DNA from 4 places in the Shewanella sp. S23-S33 genome. Region 2 is predicted to be linked to each of the others. Evidence: predicted binding sites of a transcription regulator. Region 2 holds the regulator's gene; each other region holds the start of a gene.

Region 1 (5,496 bases), on a different contig from region 2:
AGCGATAGATTACGCTAAGAAACTCATCATGGCTCAAATTTGTATCCAAAAAATTGATCTTCACCAAAAGCTAATCAAATAATCCTAGCTTACGACATAAACTATTTTGTCTATACCCAAGTTAGCTGAAGATACGCGTTTCAGGTAGCCTAGGTTACTGCATCTTCAGCTTATTTGGGTATACAATCTGCCAATCACAATAACATGATCCTCTGCCATTAAGGTTGTTTGATGAAACCCGATATTATTCTCGCCGGAGTGCTGGCGAAGAAACACACTTTTACCTTGCCCCTCAACTATCAAAATCCAATTGCAGAGCAAATCCAAGTGTTTGCCAGAGAACTCTGTAGCCCAGAAAACAAAGATAAAAAACTACCTTATATCGTATTTTTTCAAGGCGGCCCTGGATTTGCGGCCATGCGTCCCGCCAGCAACAGCGGCTGGATCCGCCGCGCATTAAAAGAATATCGGGTGTTATTACTCGATCAACGTGGCACAGGCTTATCAACACCGATTAATTACCAAAGCCTGCAACACTTAGATCCCGCAGCTCAAGCGGATTACCTAAGCCATTTCAGGGCTGACAATATCATTCGTGATGCCGAAACGATTCGTGCCCAGCTTTGTCCCGCCGATAAATGGGCGATTCTCGGCCAAAGTTTCGGGGGATTTTGCGTGTTACATTATTTAAGCGCCGCCCCTCAAGGCGTCAGTGAAGCCTATATCACGGGTGGCATACCATCATTAACCCGTAGCAGCGACGACGTCTATCTTGCGACTTATCAACGCGTACTGGCGAAGAATAAACAATTTTTCCAACGCTTCCACGATGCTCAACATCTCGTCACTCGCTTAGCAAAACATTTGCTTGAAAATGAAGTGTATTTGGCAACGGGTGAACGCCTCACGGTTGAAATGTTGCAACTGCTGGGTATTAATATTGGAATGGAGCAAGGGCCTGAATCGGTTTATTATTTGCTTGAACAAGCCTTGATCAACACGGCTTCAGGGGCAGTCGTTAACCCGTTATTTTTAAATCATTTCGCTCAAATGCTCGATTACAACACTAACCCGATTTTTGCTCTGTTGCATGAAGCCATCTACTGTCAACACTCGGCTTCACAATGGTCGGCACACAGGGTTAGACAGCAATTCCCCGCCTTTAACTATCAACAAGGTAAACCGTTTTTATTCACAGGTGAGATGATATACCCATGGATGTTTGACCAATTTAGTCACTTAGTGCCGCTTAAAGCCGCGGCAGAAATCCTTGCCCATAAATCAGATTGGCCAACACTTTACAATCTAGAGCAACTGGCACAAAACCGAGTCCCTGTTGCAGCGGCCATTTACAGTGAAGATATGTTTGTAGAGATGCAATACAGTTTAGAAACCACAAAACAAGTTGGCAGGCTAAAGTATTGGTTAACATCAGAATATGAACATAACGGCATTCGCATGGATGGAGAACGCATACTGGATAAACTCATCAGCTTAAACCGAGGCGACACCCTAAGATAAATATGAGCTTTAAGGGCTAATTAAGTTAATGCTGAGATTATATGCCTGCTCCTCATCAGTTGAGTGATTTTGGCAAGCTTTAACGACCTATTTCCGTATGAGTAAACCGTTTTGGTTTACTCTTTTTTTTTTGCCCAAATTCAGTGCTATGAAAGTGTTATAGCTTAAGGTCGAATATCCCCCTACAACAGAATCACAACGCACTCGTGACGATTAAACCTCTGTAGCCACTTTGCGTGTTTGACTCCTTGCGCCAGTACTAGCCACTGACTTCTTAACACTGCTTTTAGCTGTACTTGTAGTGCCTGCCCGTTTTGCCGAACTCGAGGCTTTGCGGTAAGGCGACTTACGATAACCAGATTTATTACTTGCCGTTTTACGATAACCTTGGCCTTGTAAACCATTAAGCGCGGTTGGCAGTTGTGCGCCTGCATTCTGGATAAGCGTGGATAAGGTGCCGAGCAGTGGTTGCATAAAGGCTTGATAAGAGGTTTCTTTATGGCAAATGCCGTTCAGGCTCGCTTCCCAAAGCGCTGTCATATCCGGCGTAGTCGCACTCGCGGGCAAGCTGTTAATCAATCCTTTCCCCACGTCTGTCGAGACAATAGATTTACCTAAGCGTTGTAAAAAACCGCGTTTGAACAGCAATTCGATAATACCTGCACGGGTGGCCTCTGTACCTAATCCATCGGTTTCTTTAAGAATTTTACGGATCTCAGGATCGGTCACATAACGGCTAATACCCGTCATAGCACCGAGTAAAGTGGCATCGGTAAAGGCCTTTGGTGGTTGAGTATTTTTCTCCAACAATTCGCCTCGAGTACAATGCAAAGCTTGCCCCAATTTCAACGGCGGTAATTGGCCGATAAACTCGTCATTCTCCTCATCGTCCTTACCTGTGCTTTCTTCCGTCGACTTGTTGCCATTCGCCTTACTGCCATTTGGCTCTTGGCGGGCAAAGAGTTGCTTCCAGCCGAGGGATTTATCCTGACGCGCCTTGGTATTAAATAAGCCACCCTCGATTGTCACTTGCACTGTGGTTTCACTGTAACAATAAGCCGGATAAAACTGTGCTAAGTACTGGCGAGCAACATGAAGATATAACTGCCTCTCACGCTGACTCAAGCTAGATAAGTTAGCCGTCTTCTCTGTGGGGACGATTGCGTGATGGGCGTCCACTTTTTTATCATCCCATGCTTTAGATTTAAGACGGGGATCGGGTGCATCAGCACCTTGCAATAACTCAGCAGCACCGTCACTTATCGCCTTAAGTACCGAAGGCGCAAGGTTATGTTGCTCAACGGGTAAATAACGACTGTCGGAGCGTGGGTAAGTAATGAGTTTATGGCGTTCATACAAACTCTGGCAGGTATCGAGCACATCCTTAGCACTCATGCCAAACCGTTTCGCCGCATCAATTTGCAACGCGGATAAGCTGTAGGGCAATGGTGGATTCTGTTTCTTGTCCTTAGCCACTAATTGAGTGACTAAGGCTGGTTTATCACTGATGCGACTCACCACATTTTGCGCTAGCCCTCTCGCTAACACTCGTCCTTCTTCATCCATATAAGGCTGACAAGCTTCGCTAGGTTGCCACTTGGCGCTGAAGGTTTCTTGCTTCTCGGTCGCCAAATGCGCCAGTACTTCATAAAAAGGCTTAGATTGAAAGTGGGCAATCTCTTCATCACGGCGCACCACTAGCCCAAGCAATGGCGTTTGTACTCGGCCGACGGATAACACGCCTTGATAACCGACCTTTTTACCTTGGATGGTGTACGCACGCGTCATATTCATGCCATAGAGCCAATCGGCACGACTGCGGGCTAAGGCAGATGTGGATAAAGGAATAAACTCGCGATTACTGCGTAGTTGCGTTAGAGCCCGTTTTACAGCTTGTGGGTTTAAGTCACTGATCAGTAAACGCTGGGTTTGATGTAGCTTGTCCCCCGTCACGCCAAGATAGGCAATCACTTCATCCACGAGTAACTGCCCTTCGCGGTCGGGATCACCCGCGTTAACCAGCGTGTTGGCTTGTTTGACTAATCGTTTTAGCACTGTGAGTTGGCTGCGGGTCGCAGCCTTAGGTTTTAGTTGCCACTTGTCTGGCACTATTGGCAAATGCTCGAATTTCCAAGACTTAAATTCGGGATTATAGGCATCAGGTTCTGCTTGCTCGAGCAAGTGACCAACGCACCAAGACACACAATCGCCATTGGCGGCTTCGATAAATCCATCGCCTTTTTTATGGGGTTTAGGCAATACATCGGCAATGGCCCGCCCTAGGCTAGGTTTTTCTGCGATATAGAGAATCATACAAACACCAAGCACTGGATATAATTACAGTATAATTTAGCCCAAACGCCAGTTGAGTGCAAATTTCTGTAGTAAACCGAGCTTAAATGTAAAAGCTTAAGTGTAAATTCAATTGCGAATGATTCTCAACAATGCATAAGATACACTAAATAACTAAGGAGTGACTATGAGACAGTTTGCAATAAATGCGCGACAGGCTATGACAATAACTCCAGCATTAATATTAAGATTCAATCAGTTATTGATATTCCATAGCTTAATGTTACTCGCAATAAGCATGCTCACCAGTACCTGGCTGGGACAAATGAAAATCATCGATATGCCGTTAGCATGGGGATTCATTCTCGTCATTCCTATTGCTGTGAGTTTATCTCTATTACTCAGCCACCAAATCACGCGCCATAGCTTAAGCAGCTTATTCGGCGTATGGATGCTACTTTGGGTAATGGGATAACTGACATTCATAATAAATCACTACCGTATTTCGAGTTAACTCGCCCCTCCGCTCTATTTACCCATGCTAAAACTCAATTTCAAAACACATTGGTTTCAAATATTTAACACTTTAACTATGAAGCTCCCTAAAAAATAGTTATGTTGAGTATCTTGGATATTTACAAAAAATGTCTTAATCAAAAGTGAATGTCCTAACTCAACATCTGTTGAATAACCGTAAACCTAAAAACTCTGCTAAAACAACACAATAAAGGAATCGGAGTCTATGAATGAGATTGTCAACGCGATCAATAGTGTAATTTGGAGCCCTGCACTTATTTTTCTTTGCCTAGGTGTCGGGCTCTATTTCTCCCTTCGCACTCGATTTTTACAGCTGCGCCATCTGCCAGAAATGATCCGCCTGATGTTTGATGGTAAGAGTACTGATGCGGGAGTGTCATCTTTTCAAGCACTCGCGATGACATTAGCGGGTCGAGTCGGTACAGGTAACATTGCAGGGGTTGCCACAGCAATCACCTTTGGTGGTCCTGGCGCTTTATTTTGGATGTGGATGGTTGCCTTTCTCGGTGCCAGCTCCGCCTTCGTTGAATCGACCTTAGGTCAAGTCTATAAAGAAAAAATCAATGGCGAGTATCGTGGTGGGCCTGCTTTTTATATTGAAAAAGGCTTAGGCATGAAATGGTATGCATGGGTATTTGCAATTGCGACCATATTTGCTTGCGGGATCCTGCTGCCGGGCGTACAAGCTAACTCGATTGGTTCAAGTTTAAAAACCGCTTTCAACATAGATCCTAATGTGACTGCAGCCATACTGGCTATGCTTCTTGGTTTTATCATTTTTGGCGGTGTAAAACGTATCGCTCACTTTGCCAGTGCCGTCGTCCCCTTTATGGCACTGGGTTACATCATAGTGGCTTGTGTCATCATAGCGCTAAATATTGGCCAGCTACCGGGTATTTTATGGTTAATTATCAAAAGTGCCTTTGGCTTTGATGCGGGTTTTGGTGCCATTTTAGGCTTAGCCATCATGTGGGGGGTAAAGCGGGGTATTTACTCCAACGAAGCGGGTCAAGGTACAGCGCCACATGCCTCATCTGCAGCGGCGGTAAGCCATCCTGCCAAACAAGGGTTAGTTCAAGCTTTTTCTGTGTATATCGACACCTTATTCGTTTGCTCTGCAACAGGTTTCATGCTGCTCATTACAGG
Region 2 (5,496 bases):
TGCACTGTATCGCCGGTATTGTTACCCCAAGCATTGCGTTCATAGGTAATGACTGCTGCAAGTTGCTGTGGGCTAAGCTGTTTGCCAAATGCCTGCATAGCCGTGCCCGTTTTGCCGTGCATCACAATATCGATGTGATTGGCGACTGGTCCAATGGCGATAGCACTACCCACTAGCGCGGGGAAGGCGGGTGGTATTCCTGCACCTGTCACTTGATGGCAGGCAGCACAGAAGGTCGCGTAGACAGTTTCACCTTCGGCCATGAGGGCGTCATGGCTGAGTGTGGGGAGGCTTGCGGGATCGACTGCAGCTGAGACGTCTGTTGCAGGTGCGGGTGTTGGGGTTGTACTGCTTGGTACCGCGGCGGATGTTTGTGCAGAACTGCCGTTCATGTACTCGTTTACGTCTTTGGCTTGCACTGCATCGCCAGTATTATTGCCCCAAGCATTACGCTCGTAGGTAGTCACTGCCGCGATTTCTTGTGCAGTCAATTGCTTACTAAACGCTTGCATGGCTGTACCCGTTTTACCGTTGAGCACAATTTCAAGGTGACCGCTGAGTGGTCCTGTTGCAATCGGGCTACCTTTAAGGTGCGGAAATACGCCTTGCAACCCTTCGCCATTGGGCTGGTGGCAGGCTGCGCAGTGCCCGAGGTAAACTTGTTCGCCTAGAGTCATCAACTCTTCTTTACTTAGGGTTTGTGATAAAGCGGCTTGAGCGGCTTCAGCCGCAGCACCTGCGGCTTGTTTCTGCTCTGTGACCCAAGCCTCAAACTCGGCTTCGGGTAACGCTTGTACTACGATAGGCATAAAACCATGGTCTTTACCGCAGAGCTCGGCGCATTGACCACGGTAAATGCCGGGTTTGTCGATGCGAGTCCAAGCTTCATTGATAAATCCAGGGTTGGCATCTTTCTTAATTGCAAAGGCGGGTACCCACCAAGAATGGATGACATCCTCTGAAGTCATCAGAAAGCGGATTTTGCGGTTTATTGGTAGAACGAGCGGTTTATCGACTTCCAATAGATAGTTTTCACCCTTGGTTTCGGTGCCTTCGATTTGTGCTCTGGGTGTTGTCAGTATGCTATAAAAATCAATATCTTGATCGAAATAGCTGTAATGCCATTTCCATTGTGAACCCGTGACTTTTACGGTGAGATCGGCGTTGCTGGGATCTTCCATTGCGATTAAAGTTTTTGTCGCTGGAATCGCCATTAAGATCAAAATGATAAATGGCAGAATCGTCCAAGCGATTTCAACTTTAGTGCTTTCGTGAAAGTGGGACGCGACAGCGCCTTTGGATTTTCTGTGGTTGATCATGGCGTAAATCATGACGCCAAAGACCACTAGGCCTATTGCGCAGCAGATATACAAGATGGTCATGTGCAAGTGATAAACCTTGCCACTGATCTCGGTCACGCCAGGGGTCATGTTGAACCGCATGTCTGCGGCGGTCAACGGTGGTGCGAAAAGCACCACGAGTAAACAATACAACAATTGCTTCACAAGACTTCTCCTCTGCCAATTGCGAATAGCAACTACAAAGAAGAGCAACACAGTAAGTCTCAACTCTATGCAAACTCTTCAGTTCCCAAAAAAGCTTTTTTGACTTCAACGTGCGTTGGCGGCTGTTACTTTTAATCAAGTATTGTTACTGCTGGTAATTAGCCACGCTGGCACATACTGCTGAAATAAATCTGTTCTCTATTTTTAGTGGCGCTTCGAGTTCGATAAATACTCGATTCATTGACCACGGTGGGTGATATATCATCACCGACTTAATCAACCATACTTGCTGTTTAAATATTGATCAAGATCACTTATTTATCTAATTATCTGAAAAATTGCCAAAAAAAAGCCTCACATTCATAGGTGAGGCGGCTTTCAAGGTAAAAAATTAAATGAATATTTAGTGTACAGCGCTAAAAAAAGATTGCTGGCCGAAGAGATTGCCTTGCTCAATACGTACGTCTGCATGTAAGTGACTGTTTACGTCTTCAAGCACTATGCCCATAGCTCTGGCACTTTTAGCCACGATTTGTAGGCGTCGATTATCCCGCGCATCTAATGATTGAGTCCAAGTAATGACTGCACTGGACGTACCACTTGTCAGGGCTTTTTCCATCGCCCACAGGGTTTCGACTTCATCTTTAGCATGTACCAGCAAAACTCTATCCATACGCACACCCGCGTTAGCGAGCGTTTGCTTGTAGCCAATACTTGGTGGGTTGATGAGCACTAACCAACGGCCCTGTTGGCTTAACTGAGCGAGTTGTGCACTCAGATGAATTAATTCTTGGCGACCTTGAGTCTTAGTTGGCATGCAGGCGATAGGCGCATGGTGCCAGTCATAGTCGGCATCACGGACTTCATCGAGCCACAAGCCCGGATGGCGGGGGGCATTGCCAAGTAGTTTATTCATAGCCAATCTCCATTACGGATCACACCGACGGCGAGTCCTTCAATTGTTAAACTTTGGAAGCCTAAATCCACTTTAATCGGGGAGTAATCTTCATTTTCGGCATGTAGATAGACCACATTACCTTTTTTTTCGAAACGTTTAACAGTGACATCGTCATCGACTCTAGCGACAACCACTTGACCATTTCTAGCTTGTTCTACTTTATGAACTGCCAGTAAATCACCTTCGAGAATGCCGATATTTTTCATGCTGTCGCCTTTTACTCGCAGTAAAAAATCGGCGGCGGGATGGAACATGCTTGGGTCGACTTGGTAGTACTGTTCAACATGTTCTTGGGCGAGGATAGGTTCACCTGCGGCCACTTGGCCGATGAGCGGTAAACCTGTTTCAGTCAAATCTTCGATTTCCGCAGGCAGACGAATGCCCCGAGATGTGCCAGGCATGATCTCAATGCAGCCCTTTTTCGCCAACGCTTTAAGGTGTTCTTCAGCCGCATTGGCGCTCTTAAAACCTAAACGGGTTGCGATTTCTGCCCGAGTGGGTGGCATGCCAGTATCGGCAATATTTCGTTTAATTAGCTCTAAAATTTCAGCTTGGCGTGGCGTCAAAGGTCTCATGGTGTTTCCTGTTTTTCTATACAGTTACTGTTAGTATATACAGTATTATTTGCAGCGCAAGTATTAACCACTTTTTAGCTATGTTGGAGAGAATTAGCGAATATTGCCCATAGTCTGGTATTCTATCGGGCTAGTAAACGCACTTAATTGCATAAGAATAATGCCTAAACACGACTCTCTTTGGTTGAAATCATTACGTTGGATCCAAAAACACTTAGTGCACACTATTGTGGTGCCTCAGGATCCCTTTGCCGATCTGAATCTGGATGCTTCCAGACCCCTTGTTTATGTGATGAAAACAGAATCCCTCAGTGACATCGCTGCTTTGAGCGAAATAACGGCTAAGTTAGGCTTACCAAGCCCTTATGAGCCTCTAGTGGCTAATGGTGTGATTGCGCCTCGGGTTGTCTGTCTTCAAGGACGTAAGCCACTGTTTGGCGAACGTGCTGGTAATGAGCCTTTCCTCGAATGCTTTATGCGTTTGTTAGCCGTGCATAAGGAACGTCCTGAATTGGATATTCAACTTGTGCCCGTGAGCTTGTATTGGGGTCGAACGCCAGGGAAAGAAGACGACACTATGAAGGCGGCCGTATTTGAGCGGGAAAACCCGACTTGGCTACGCAAGTGCTTGATGATTCTGTTCTTAGGTCGACATAACTTCGTGCAGTTTTCGAATGCCGTATCCCTGCGTTACATGGCTGACGAACATGGCACCGACATGGGGATTGCCCATAAGTTAGCACGGGTTGCGCGCGTGCATTTCCGTCGTCAACGTAAGGTAATGACAGGGCCTGTGCTGCCAAACCGCCAAGCACTGTTTCATTCGTTGCTCAAATCTGAGTCGCTGCGCAAAGCGATTCAAGAAGAAGCCGCCAGTAAAAAGATTTCTGAGACCCAAGCGCGCGAGACGGCTATTGAGTATCTCGATGAAATCGCTGCCGATTACTCAGATAGTTTAGTGCGTATTGCTGAGCGTTTCTTAACTTGGCTGTGGAACAAGCTTTACAGCGGGATCAACATTAAAGGTGCCGAGCAAGTTCGCCAGCTGCACCACGACGGCCACGAAATTATTTATGTGCCTTGCCATCGTAGCCACATGGATTACCTACTGTTATCGTATATTTTGTATTATCAAGGCATGGTTCCGCCGCACATTGCTGCTGGCATTAACCTCAATTTCTGGCCCGCGGGACCTATGTTCCGTCGCGGTGGTGCCTTCTTCATCCGCCGTAGTTTTAATGGTAACAAGCTGTACACCGCAGTATTTCGTGAGTATTTAGATCAGCTGTTTGCTAAAGGTTATTCAGTGGAATACTTCTCCGAAGGTGGCCGTTCACGTACTGGCCGTCTGTTGGCGCCGAAAACTGGCATGATCGCCATGACGATGAACAGCGTACTGCGCGGTATTGAACGTCCTGTCACACTTGTGCCTGTGTATTTAGGCTATGACCATGTGATGGAAGTGGCGACTTACCATAAAGAGTTAAGCGGTAAGAAAAAGAAAAAAGAATCTGTGTGGCAGGTGTTCGGTGCCATTCGCAAATTAGGTAATTTTGGCCAAGGTTATGTGAATTTTGGCGAGCCTATTACCCTGCAAAATTTCTTAAATGAGCGTGCGCCAAACTGGCGTGCTGAGTTGGCCGATGATCCCGAGCAGAAACCAAGTTGGTTAACGCCAGCGGTAAACGTGCTGGCTAATCGGGTGATGACGCGTATCAATGATGCCGCAGCCGCGAGTTCTGTGACTTTGACTAGCTTAGTTTTACTGGCGACAGATCAAAACGCCTTAGAACGTAGTCTGCTGGAGCGTCAGCTTGATTTGTATCTGACCCTACTCAAAAAAGTGCCTTACACTTCTTATACATCTGTTGCCGAAGGTGATGGTAAGCATTTAGTGCAGCAAGGTTTAGAGCTGAACAAGTTTGTTGTTAGTGCCGATCCTTTAGGGGAAATAGTGTCTATTGAAGCGAGTCAGGCTGTGTCTATGACTTACTATCGTAACAATATCATTCACTTATTTATTGTTCCTTCATTAATTGCGAGTTGTTTAACCCATAATGAACAGATCCTGCGCCAGCAAGTGGTTTCAATCGTTGCCGATTTTTATCCACTGCTAAAAGCCGAACTCTTCATGGGAATTAAAGACTTACCAGCCTATGTTGAGCAAGTGCTGGATTTCCTGATTGGGCAAGATTTAGTGGTTGAGACTGATACCTTAACTGTCGTGCCTGAGCACTCAAGCCAATTATTGTTGTTAGCCAGTTCAGTGAGTGAAACTCTGCAACGCTACGCTATTATTTTCAATCTGTTAGCGAACAGACCTAAAATGGAGCGCTCAGAACTTGAGTCTGAGAGCCATTTACTCGCCCAGCGTTTAGGGGCTTTACATGGTATTACCGCGCCTGAGTTCTACGATAAAAAACTCTACGGTACTTTGAGCGTGAAGCTTAAAGAATTG
Region 3 (5,496 bases), on a different contig from region 2:
CATGATCGAAAGTAATTTACGTCTCGTCGTAAAAATTGCACGTCGTTACAATAACCGCGGCTTAGCACTGCTCGATCTTATCGAAGAGGGTAATTTAGGTCTAATTCGTGCCGTAGAAAAGTTTGACCCAGAAAGAGGTTTTCGTTTTTCAACCTATGCGACTTGGTGGATCAGACAGACGATTGAACGCGCTATCATGAATCAAACTCGTACTATTCGTTTGCCGATTCATGTTGTTAAAGAACTCAACGTATACTTGCGCACAGCCCGCGAATTAGCACAAAAACTGGATCATGAACCTACAGCGGAAGAAATTGCTGAAAAACTGCAAGTTTCTAGCTCTGATGTGAGCCGCATGCTGAAGCTGAATGAAAAAATTACCTCTGTTGATACGCCTTTGGGGGGCGATAACGAGAAAGCATTATTAGATGTACTGGCCGATGATGATAGTGTTGGCCCTGACTATAAAGTGCAAGATGAAGACATCTCTAACTCGGTGGTGAAATGGCTTAACGAGTTGAACACAAAACAAAGAGAAGTATTAGCCCGTCGTTTTGGTTTGTTAGGTTATGAACCTTCTACGCTTGAAGATGTGGGGGCTGAAATTGGTTTAACCCGTGAACGTGTTCGTCAAATCCAAGTGGAAGCATTAAAACGCTTACGTGATTTATTGGGTTCTCAAGGTTTATCTGTTGAGGCTTTATTTAGAAACTAATATCGGTCTTCTGGTGCCTTTCAGAGAAGCTATCCAGAAAATGTACTTAGTGTGAGATCACGTCATAAAGTAAAACGCCCACTATAGAGTGGGCGTTGTTATCTTTAGGCTTTTATTTAGATCACCTGATGTCTAGCTCAAGCGTTTCAGTTCATAGAGCAAATCAAGCGCCTGTTTTGGCGTTAAGTTATCGGGATTAATGCTACTTAATTTAGTCAAAGCTGGATTTTCAACCGGTTCAGGTAAAGCGAGTAAGCTTTGAATGGGCGTCCTTGTTCCTTCTGGTTGGTGATCGCGACTCTCCAATTGCTGCAATTTATGTTTCGCTGCTTTAATCACTTTGTTTGGCACGCCGGCAAGCGCCGCAACTTGTAAGCCGTAGCTTTTACTGGCGGCGCCTTCTTGTACTGCATGCATAAAGGCGATGGTATCATCGTGCTCTATGGCATCAAGGTGCACATTGTAAACACCTGCCATTAAGTCAGGTAATTGAGTTAGCTCAAAATAATGGGTGGCGAATAGGGTCATAGCCCCGACTTGCTGGGCTAAATATTCCGCCGCCGACCAAGCTAGCGATAAACCATCATAGGTGGATGTTCCACGGCCGATTTCATCCATTAACACTAAACTACTGGCAGTGGCATTGTGCAGAATGTTGGCAGTTTCAGTCATTTCTACCATAAAGGTTGAGCGGCCAGAGGCCAGATCGTCTGATGCGCCAATACGGGTAAAGATGCGATCAATTGTGCCAATCAGGGCGCGATCTGCTGGCACAAAACAACCAATATGGGCCATCAGCGTAATCAAGGCGACTTGACGCATATAGGTCGATTTACCGCCCATGTTGGGTCCGGTGACAATCAACATACGTCTTTGATTGTGCAAGGTCACTGGGTTAGCGATAAACGGCGTTTGGCTAACACGCTCCACCACTGGATGGCGACCAGCCTCTATCTGTACTCCGATATCTTGGCTCAGCTCTGGACAAGTGTAGCCTAAGGTTTCGGCACGCTCGGCAAAGTTACTCAACACATCAAGCTCAGCCGCAGCTCTAGCAAAGGCTTGTAATTCATGCAATTTTGGCAGAATAAGATCGAACAACTGTTCCCATAACTGCTTTTCGAGTGCCAGCGCTTTACCTTGGCTCGAGAGGACTTTTTCTTCGTATTCCTTAAGTTCGGGCGTGATATAACGCTCCATATTCTTAAGTGTTTGGCGTCGTTGATAATTGAGCGGTACTTGTGAGGATTGCAGACGACTCACTTCGATGTAATAGCCGTGTACGCGGTTATAGCCGACTTTAAGTGTATTGATGCCAGTACGTTCTTTTTCTCTGGCTTCAAGTTGTACTAAGTAATCACTCGCTCCTTCGCTCAGACCGCGCCATTCATCTAGTTCGCTGTTGTAGCCTTCACGGATCACCCCGCCATCGCGGATAAGCATAGGTGGATTATCGACTATCGCGCGCTCAAGTAGGGCTTGCTCTGCGGGGAACTCACCTAAGTGTTGGCGCAACTGGGTCGTGTGCGGTGCGCTCAGTGTACTTAAACTCAGTTGTAATTCAGGCAATAAGCCCAGAGCTTGACGTAAACGTGCAAAGTCCCTTGGACGAGCGGTACGCAGCGCGAGTCTTGCCATGATACGTTCGATATCGCCAAGTGCCTTTAACTGCTCATGCAAACCTTCGTGGGCTGCGGTATCGAGGAGTTCAGTCACCGCCTGTTGGCGCGCCTTGATTTGCTTAGGATCTCGCAGAGGCTGATGGATCCAGCGTTGTAACATACGGCTGCCCATAGGCGTTGCCGTATTATCCAATACTGCCGCTAAGGTATTATCGCGGCCACCGGCAAGGTTTTGAGTTAATTCTAAATTTCGGCGCGTTGCCGCATCGAGCACTATGCTATCGGTTTGATTGAAGCGGATAATGGCATTGATATGGGGCAGTGCCGTGCGCTGTGTGTCTTTGACATATTGCATTAAGCAACCCGCAGCCTGCAGTGATAAACGTGCATCTGCGATACCAAAACCATGCAAGTCTTTCGTGCCAAACTGGGCCAGTAGTAACTTGATACTCGTATCGTAATCAAATTCCCACTCGGGGCGACGGCGTTTGCCTTTAAAACCGTTAAGTAGTCCAAGTTCACCAAAGTCTTCACTGTAGAGAATTTCAACGGGATTAGTGCGTTGCAATTCCGCTTCTAATGACTCTCGGGTGTCGAGCTCTGCAATCACAAAACGTCCGGATGAAACATCTAATGTGGCATAACCAAAACCGACTTTACCTTGATAAACCGCGGCTAACAGATTGTCTTGGCGTTCCTGCAGCAACGCTTCGTCGGTTAAGGTGCCTGGCGTGACAATTCGCACCACTTTACGTTCTACCGGCCCTTTAGATGTCGCGGGATCGCCAATCTGTTCGCAAATCGCAACTGATTGACCAATTTGAACTAATTTTGCAAGATAGCCTTCCACAGCATGGTAAGGAAGCCCCGCCATCGGAATAGGATCGCCACCACTTTTACCGCGCGCAGTGAGTGAAATGCCTAACAGCTCAGAAGCGCGTTTAGCATCGTCATAAAACAACTCGTAGAAGTCACCCATGCGATAAAACAGCAACATATCGTGATGTTCTGCTTTCATCGTCAAGTACTGACGCATCATAGGAGTATGTTTTTCTAAATCATCGGTATCAATTACATTCATTAAATCGTTATCGTCCGTTGTGACTGCCTAAAGGCGATACAGTTTGTGTGGTTAAGGGTGATTAAGCGCTATGGAAGCGGAAGACTGCTGTACAATTTTCAGCTAAAAAGACCACGCAAAATTTGTTGCGCCAATCTTAGCAATAATTTAGCGAAAATTGAGCCCTTAACGATGGATATTGATCAAAGGGAGCTATTATCTGATTTGATATTCGCTAAAACCTTGGCCATATTAAAAATCCTATCAGCTAAAAATAATTCAGTCACAGGTCTTGATACTGTATGATTGTACAGTATACTAGTCAGCAGAATTAAGACAAAAAGCGCGGCTTTTTGAATTACCCGTTTGTAAATTGAATATCACTTTTGACAGCTTAATGCTTGTCTTGATGAGGGAACAGGAATGAAGGTCGATCCAAATAAAGAGAAAGCACTTGCTGCGGTATTGATCCAAATTGAGAAACAATTTGGTAAAGGCTCCATCATGAAGCTGGGCGAAGATCGCTCTATGGATGTTGAGACCATTTCTACCGGTTCTCTGTCTCTGGACGTTGCTTTAGGTGCTGGCGGTTTGCCAATGGGTCGTATCGTTGAGATCTATGGTCCTGAATCATCAGGTAAAACAACACTGACTTTAGAAGTGATTGCGGCAGCGCAACGTGAAGGCAAAACCTGTGCCTTTATCGATGCAGAGCATGCACTAGACCCTATTTATGCTAAAAAATTGGGCGTAGATATTGATAACCTGCTGTGTTCACAACCGGATACCGGCGAGCAAGCGCTTGAGATTTGTGATGCTTTAACTCGTTCAGGCGCTGTTGACGTTATCGTAGTCGACTCAGTGGCGGCATTAACGCCTAAAGCTGAAATCGAAGGCGAAATTGGTGATTCTCACATGGGCCTAGCGGCGCGTATGATGAGCCAAGCTATGCGTAAACTTGCGGGTAACTTAAAGCAATCTAACACCTTACTTATCTTCATCAACCAAATTCGGATGAAGATTGGTGTGATGTTCGGTAACCCAGAAACTACAACCGGTGGTAATGCGCTGAAGTTTTATGCTTCTGTTCGCCTAGACATTCGCCGCACTGGTGCCATTAAAGACGGCGATGAAGTGGTCGGTAACGAAACTCGCGTTAAAGTGGTGAAAAACAAGGTTGCAGCGCCGTTTAAGCAGGCTGAGTTCCAAATCCTTTATGGCCAAGGTATTAACCGTACTGGTGAGTTAGTAGACTTAGGCGTAGCCCATAAGTTGATTGAAAAAGCGGGCGCTTGGTACAGCTATAAAGGTGATAAAATCGGCCAAGGTCGTGCTAATGCTGGCAAATATCTGACTGAAAACCCAGCTATTGCTGCTGAAATTGACAAGACGCTACGTGAGTTGCTTTTGAGTAATCCGAGTGCCTTGGCTGCCAAAGCTGATGATAGTACTGAGGACAATATTGATTTAGAGACAGGCGAAGTATTCTGAGTCAGTCAGCCCATCAAATTGCGGTCGCGCTGTTAGCGCGCCGCGATTATTCCCGCTTACAAATCCGCGATAAATTGCTCGAGAAAGGCTTCGACCTTAACGATATCGAACCTGTACTCGATGCTTGTGAATCCTCCGGTTTTATTAATGATGCTCGTTATGCCGAACTGTTGGTGCGAAGCCACATCAGTCGAGGGCACGGTGCTATCCGTATCCGCCAAGCGATAGCGCAAAAAGGCTTGTCTAAAGATTGTATTGAAGCGGCGATAACCAATAGTGATTGTGACTGGTTTGAGCTAGCAAAAGATAAAGCCACCAAAAAATACGGCATTCCCCGTGTGACAGAAGTGAAGGGCTCTAAAGCTCGGGATCTCATCGCAAAGGAAAAGGCCAGACGAGTGCGTTTTTTAATGGGCCAAGGCTTTAGCTACGATCAAATCACTTACGCACTAGATTCAGATCCCAATGATCTCGATGAAGATTATTAAATTTGGAGCTAAGACTGTAAAAGCTCATCTAAATATCATCAATCGGTCTTGTCCATTTCGTACTTCACATTAGACTCACTTGCTTAAATATTGTCCGTGCCGCGATAAACTTACGCCGTC
Region 4 (5,496 bases), on a different contig from region 2:
TTCCGGTCCATTTACAGTAATCAGATAATCAATCTGCGCCCCACGCTTGCCAAAAGAGGCATCTCCTGTTAAGTCGCATAATTGTTGAGCGACTTTAACATGGGGAGAAGATTTAGCCGTGTAATCTTCAATATTGCGTCGCATACGTTTGCGAAATACCAAATCATCATCCAACTCACCATCAAGCAGCTTTTCAAACACACTGGCCAAATAAACACTAATATCCCTTTGGTTAAACATCCGTTCATAGAGTGACTCTTGAACTTTGCGCGCTAAAGGGCTCCAATCACTGCGCACTTGCTCCATACCTTTAAAAGTAAGCTCAAGTTCATCGCTCGCATTGCGCCACGCGCCAACATAACGTTTTTTACTGCCTTCTAACGACCCCCTTAAGGTCGGCATAAAAAACTGCTCATAGTGGCGTTCAAACTGTAACTCGAGAAAACTCTCAACTTGATGATCTTCAGCGATCTTAGCCTGCCACTTAGCATTAATTTCCCGCGCCAGAGTGTTACCTAAGGCGTTAATGTCTGAGAGATCAGGCTCGCTGCCAAGCCAGACAAAGGTCGAATCCGTATCGCCGTAAATCACTTGATAGCCCATCTCTTCTATCCATGCGCGGGTTTGTTTCATGATTTGATGGCCACGCATAGTGATCGAACTTGCTAACTTTGCATCGTGGAAAACACAACCTTGAGAACCTAAAACCCCATACAACGAGTTCATGATAATTTTTATCGCTTGGGATAAAGGCGCATTGTGCTCACGTTTGGCCTTTTCGCGCTGCTCAGATAATGTTTGGATAAGCTTAGGTAAAATGGGCTGTTGCCGACTGAAACGCCCACCGAGAAACCCCGCAACACAGTCAGACTCGGGCAATCGCAAACCTTCAATTAATCCCTTAGGGTCAATCAAAAAGGTACGAATAATGGAGGGATACAGACTTTTAAAATCGAACACTAAGATGTGCTTATAAAGTCCCGGTACAGAATCCATCACATAGCCGCCGGGGCTTTCGATCCCATCACTCGCAGGAGCATAGGGTGCGACGTAACCTGCTCGATGTAGATGGGGTAAATACAAATGATTAAATGCCGCCACCGAAGCCCCAACTCGCCCCAACTCTAAACCTGTTAGTTCAGCTCGCGCGAGGGCGAACTCCCATAATTGAGTATGACTAAAAATATCCCACACCAGACGGCTGTCAGTAAGATTGTAATGTGCTAATGCTTGTTTATTGGCCTTAAACAACTGATCAATTTCTTCAACGCGATTATCCACGTTATGAATGGCCTTGCCTTCACCCAATAATTTCCGTGATACAAATTCCAACGAGAACCGCTCAAAATGATAGAAAGCGGCTTTGAGCCAATCGATACCATCGAGTACCACACGGCCCGGTAAAACTAAGGTTTCTGGCCGAAATTTATTATCGACTTTCCACTCAAGCTTTGCCCCTCCGCGGCCAATGGTGAGCGGAATACGGTGTAATAATGCCCGGCGTGACAAGAGTGCGAGGTCAAAACTCACCACTGACCAACCTATGACAAAGTCAGGATCAAACTCATGGAACCACGCGATTAATCGATGAATGAGTGCAGCCTCATCGGCCACCCATTCAATATATTCGGGAGAGTTTGATTCAGCCTCACCCACCATAATCACTTTTTCATAAGTCTGCTTGAGACTGTCTTGCTCTTCGTCTCGGCCACTGTATTGACCATATAGTGCAACTGAATAGAGTAAACCTTCAAAGCTGCATTCAAAATCCAGTGAAATACAGCGCAAATGTACAGCCGTTAAAGGGGCAATACTCTTAGCCCGCTCGGCGATAAACACGGGCAGCGAGTTAGCCTCAAGACTGTCGCTAGTCGGCGCGTGTATGTTACTCGTCGCAGAGAAATGCCCTAAAAATGCCACATCCAGCGCCACAAACCGCTCGATTAAATAACGCTGTTCGGGGCGAATGTCGGCTTCAAATAAAGGGATGTCGGCATCTTTAGCGATGCGCTGTAAGGTACGTAAACTATTGCTAGATTTAGCATAAACACCACTAACCGCGCCGCCTTTAAAGCTTTTGAGTGCTAACGGTACAAACCGCAATGCTTGACCCGGCGTTTGCAACTGCAAAGCCGTGACATCAGTTTGATGACAAAAACAAATGTGTTCAGTGCCTTGCACTTCCACCAGCACAGGGCCTTGGGCGGTAGCCAGATAATACTGCAACACTAAAATCCCATGACGATGAATCGCATGGCGTGTTAAGACTCGACCTTGTACACTAACGGCCGCGGTAGCCTCTGACTTCATCGCATGGTTTCCCAAATCGCATAGCTAGTCAATTTAGATGGTTCCTCAATTTAAATGCCGCCAAATGGCAGAAAAGTTTCTTAGGCTATGCAATCACTGTTATTATGTACAGCATTAATTCGATAAAGTAGTGACGCATGTTACCTGACAATGTAAAAACCCAGATCCGCGCCATCTATAAGGATATCGCTACCGCCTTGCCTAATTTTAGGCCGCGCCGCGAACAAAACTATATGGTGGCGGAAATCTCTAAGACCCTCGCCGGCGACTATGACAAAGATAGGCGCATCATAGTGGTCGAAGCAGGCACTGGTATCGGTAAATCATTGTCTTATATTCTCGGTACCATTCCACTGGCATTAGCGAGCAAGAAAAAAGTCTGTATCGCCACCGCGACCGTCGCCCTGCAAGAACAATTACTGCATAAAGACTTGCCCTTCTTCCTTGAGCAATCCGGCTTAAATTTCCGCTTTGGCCTAGTCAAAGGTCGACAACGTTATGTGTGTCTATCGAAACTGGCGATGCTCATCGGTGACGACAACAGTACACAAATGGCCATGTGGCAAACTAAGCCTGACAATAGCCAAGTAGCTATGATGCATGGCCTGTTAAAAGACTATAACGAAGGTCGCTGGAACGGCGAAATCGACACCTTAGCCGTGCCGCTGCCCGATCACCTGTGGCAACAAATCGCCTGCGACAAACACAGCTGTCATCGCCAAGTCGCCAGCCACAGAAATTGCCCGTTCCATAAAGCCCGTGAAGATGTCGATACCTGGGATGTACTCATCGCCAACCACAGCTTGTTATTCGCCGATTTAGAGCTAGGTGGCGGCGTGATTTTGCCCGATCCAGAAGACGTATTTTATGTTATCGATGAGGCACATCACTTACCGATTGTGGCGCGGGATTTCTCCAGTGCACAGGCCACGTTGAGGGGCGCATGCGACTGGCTCGAAAAAATTGGTAAAACCTGCGCCAAGTTACAAAACCAAATAAAGAGCAACAATATCATTGCCCCCGCGCAGGCGATGCAAGATCATTTAGGCGATCTTATCGCCCAGCTCAATCAAGTGGCCCACTACTGCGATACCCAGACCAAACACTTTGCCAATCCTGAAAACCGTCTGCGTTTTGAGCACGGCAAACTACCAGAGTCATTACTCATTCTCGCCGAAAACCTCGCTGTTACCTCTAATCTAGCCCTCAAACAGTTTAATAAAATGCTGTCACTGCTGGCCGAGGCGATTAAAGATGGCGATATTCCTAAACATCAATCCGAAGCGCTATTGGCCGAAACCGGATTTATGCTGCAAAGGCTCGAAAACCTGCAGAAATTGTGGAGGATGATGGCCAAGGAAGATAAGCACAAAGGTGCACCTATGGCGCGCTGGGTCGAACTCATCACAGGTAAACAAGTGGATTATCTGTTTAGCGCCTCACCTATCGAAGTCGGCTTTATGCTGGAATCCATGCTGTGGCAAAAGGCCGCAGGCGTAGTCTTATGTAGCGCCACGCTGCGCGCACTCAATAACTTCGACCATTTCGTACATCAGGTGGGGTTATCACTCAACGATGGCAGCCGTTATTTAGCCTTACAATCGCCCTTCGATTACCCCAATAATGCGACACTTTATTTACCCAAAATGCGCACTGAGCCGACGGATGATGCCTATACGGCTGAACTTGCCGAACAAATCATCACCCTTATTGAAGGCGAAATGGCAACCTTAGTGCTATTCGCCTCCTACTGGCAGATGGAAAAAGTGGTTGAATTACTTGAAGGTAAACTCACCACTGAGCTACTTATCCAAGGCAATGCGCCACGGCAACAATTATTAGAAAATCATAAAGCTAAATGCGATAAGGGCGAACCAAGCATCTTGTTTGGCACCGGCAGTTTTTCTGAAGGTCTCGACTTGCCCGGCGATTATCTGACTAACTTGATCGTCACTAAACTGCCCTTTGCCGTACCAACCTCGCCCGTTGAGCAAGCGCATGCAGAATATGTCAAAGTCAAAGGCGGTAATCCCTTCTTACAACTAACGATTCCAGATGCTTCACGTAAGCTTATTCAAAGTTGTGGTAGATTACTGCGTAAAGAGCAAGATTATGGCCGAGTGACCATTTTAGATAGGCGGTTAGTCACTAAACGCTATGGCAAGTCCTTACTGGATGCCTTACCGCCCTTTAGACGTGTTATAGAGTAGGATTAAAATTTGGAGTTGTTACTCGAGCCCAGTCATTGGGCCCTGTTGGCAGTCATAGGTCTTATCGCTGGATTCATTGATGCCGTCGTGGGTGGCGGTGGCCTATTGTCGATCCCCGCACTGTTAACCTTAGGCATTGCACCCCATACCGTATTAGGCACCAATAAGTTAGCCGCAAGCTTTGGCTCTTTTATGGCGGCTTGGACCTATTATCGCAAGCACCTCTTTAAACCCTCGTTTTGGTACATGGCTTTTATCGCCACCTTTATCGGCGCGGCATTGGGCAGTTTCTTAGTCTATTTAGTCAATACTCAATGGCTCGAAAAGGTCCTACCCTTGCTGATCATTGGCATCGCCATTTACAGTTTAATCAGCCCCAATGCGATGTCAGACGTTAACTGCCAAGTACCAACCAGCAAGCCGCCAGCCAAGCAACAATGGCTACAGGGACTGGCTTTAGGCACTTATGATGGTTTTGCAGGCCCAGGCATTGGCGCATTTTGGACCGTCACATCTGGCTCTTTGTATAAACTGCCTTTACTGCACAGTTGTGGCCTTGCCCGTGCGATGACTTTTACCAGCAACTTGACCGCACTGACTATCTTTGGCTGGCTTGGGCAGGTAGAGTGGCAAATAGGTTTGTGGATGGGATTGTGCATGATGTTAGGCTCATTTATCGGCGCCCGCTGCGCGATTAAATTTGGCATGCCCTTTATTCGTCCACTGTTTATTTTGATCGTGCTAATGATTGCAGCGAATTTGGCATGGAGCGCATGGTTGTGAACACCCAACAATTACTGGTGATGCTAAAAAATCAGCTCAAAGCCCTAGAGCAAGAAGTACTGCAACACGATAATCGACTCGCGCCGCCACAGCGCAAACTCCTGCAAGAAACAGAGCGTTTTAATCACTCGCTGTTTGTCCAACACGGCGCCCAACTCGGCCCCTGTATTGAACAAATTCGTAACAGTATTAT

What was found. Region 2 encodes LexA, which represses DNA repair genes until DNA is damaged. Its sites were predicted from a motif close to TACTGTATNNNNATACAGTA; they were not measured.
Region 1: ACHA99_RS17420 (DNA topoisomerase III) is a predicted target of LexA. The motif match lies at 3,847-3,866, and genes of this name have one in related genera.
Region 3: recA (recombinase RecA) is a predicted target of LexA. The motif match lies at 3,694-3,713, and genes of this name have one in related genera.
Region 4: dinG (ATP-dependent DNA helicase DinG) is a predicted target of LexA. The motif match lies at 2,405-2,424, and genes of this name have one in related genera.

The regions. Positions count from the first base shown of each region.
Region 1 is NZ_JBHFFD010000064.1:47,068-52,563, reverse strand. It holds gene ACHA99_RS17425 (alpha/beta fold hydrolase) at 232-1,521, shown strand; gene ACHA99_RS17420 (DNA topoisomerase III) at 1,735-3,834, opposite strand; gene ACHA99_RS17415 (hypothetical protein) at 4,001-4,288, shown strand; gene ACHA99_RS17410 (sodium:alanine symporter family protein) at 4,556-5,496, shown strand, end outside.
Region 2 is NZ_JBHFFD010000043.1:40,764-46,259, reverse strand. It holds gene coxB (cytochrome c oxidase subunit II) at 1-1,505, opposite strand, end outside; gene ACHA99_RS10960 (cell division inhibitor SulA) at 1,909-2,421, opposite strand; gene lexA (transcriptional repressor LexA) at 2,418-3,038, opposite strand; gene plsB (glycerol-3-phosphate 1-O-acyltransferase PlsB) at 3,199-5,496, shown strand, end outside.
Region 3 is NZ_JBHFFD010000024.1:150,157-155,652, reverse strand. It holds gene rpoS (RNA polymerase sigma factor RpoS) at 1-715, shown strand, start outside; gene mutS (DNA mismatch repair protein MutS) at 848-3,418, opposite strand; gene recA (recombinase RecA) at 3,821-4,888, shown strand; gene ACHA99_RS08195 (regulatory protein RecX) at 4,906-5,376, shown strand.
Region 4 is NZ_JBHFFD010000038.1:60,158-65,653, reverse strand. It holds gene ACHA99_RS10175 (DNA polymerase II) at 1-2,310, opposite strand, end outside; gene dinG (ATP-dependent DNA helicase DinG) at 2,448-4,520, shown strand; gene ACHA99_RS10165 (sulfite exporter TauE/SafE family protein) at 4,530-5,303, shown strand; gene ACHA99_RS10160 (primosomal replication protein) at 5,294-5,496, shown strand, end outside.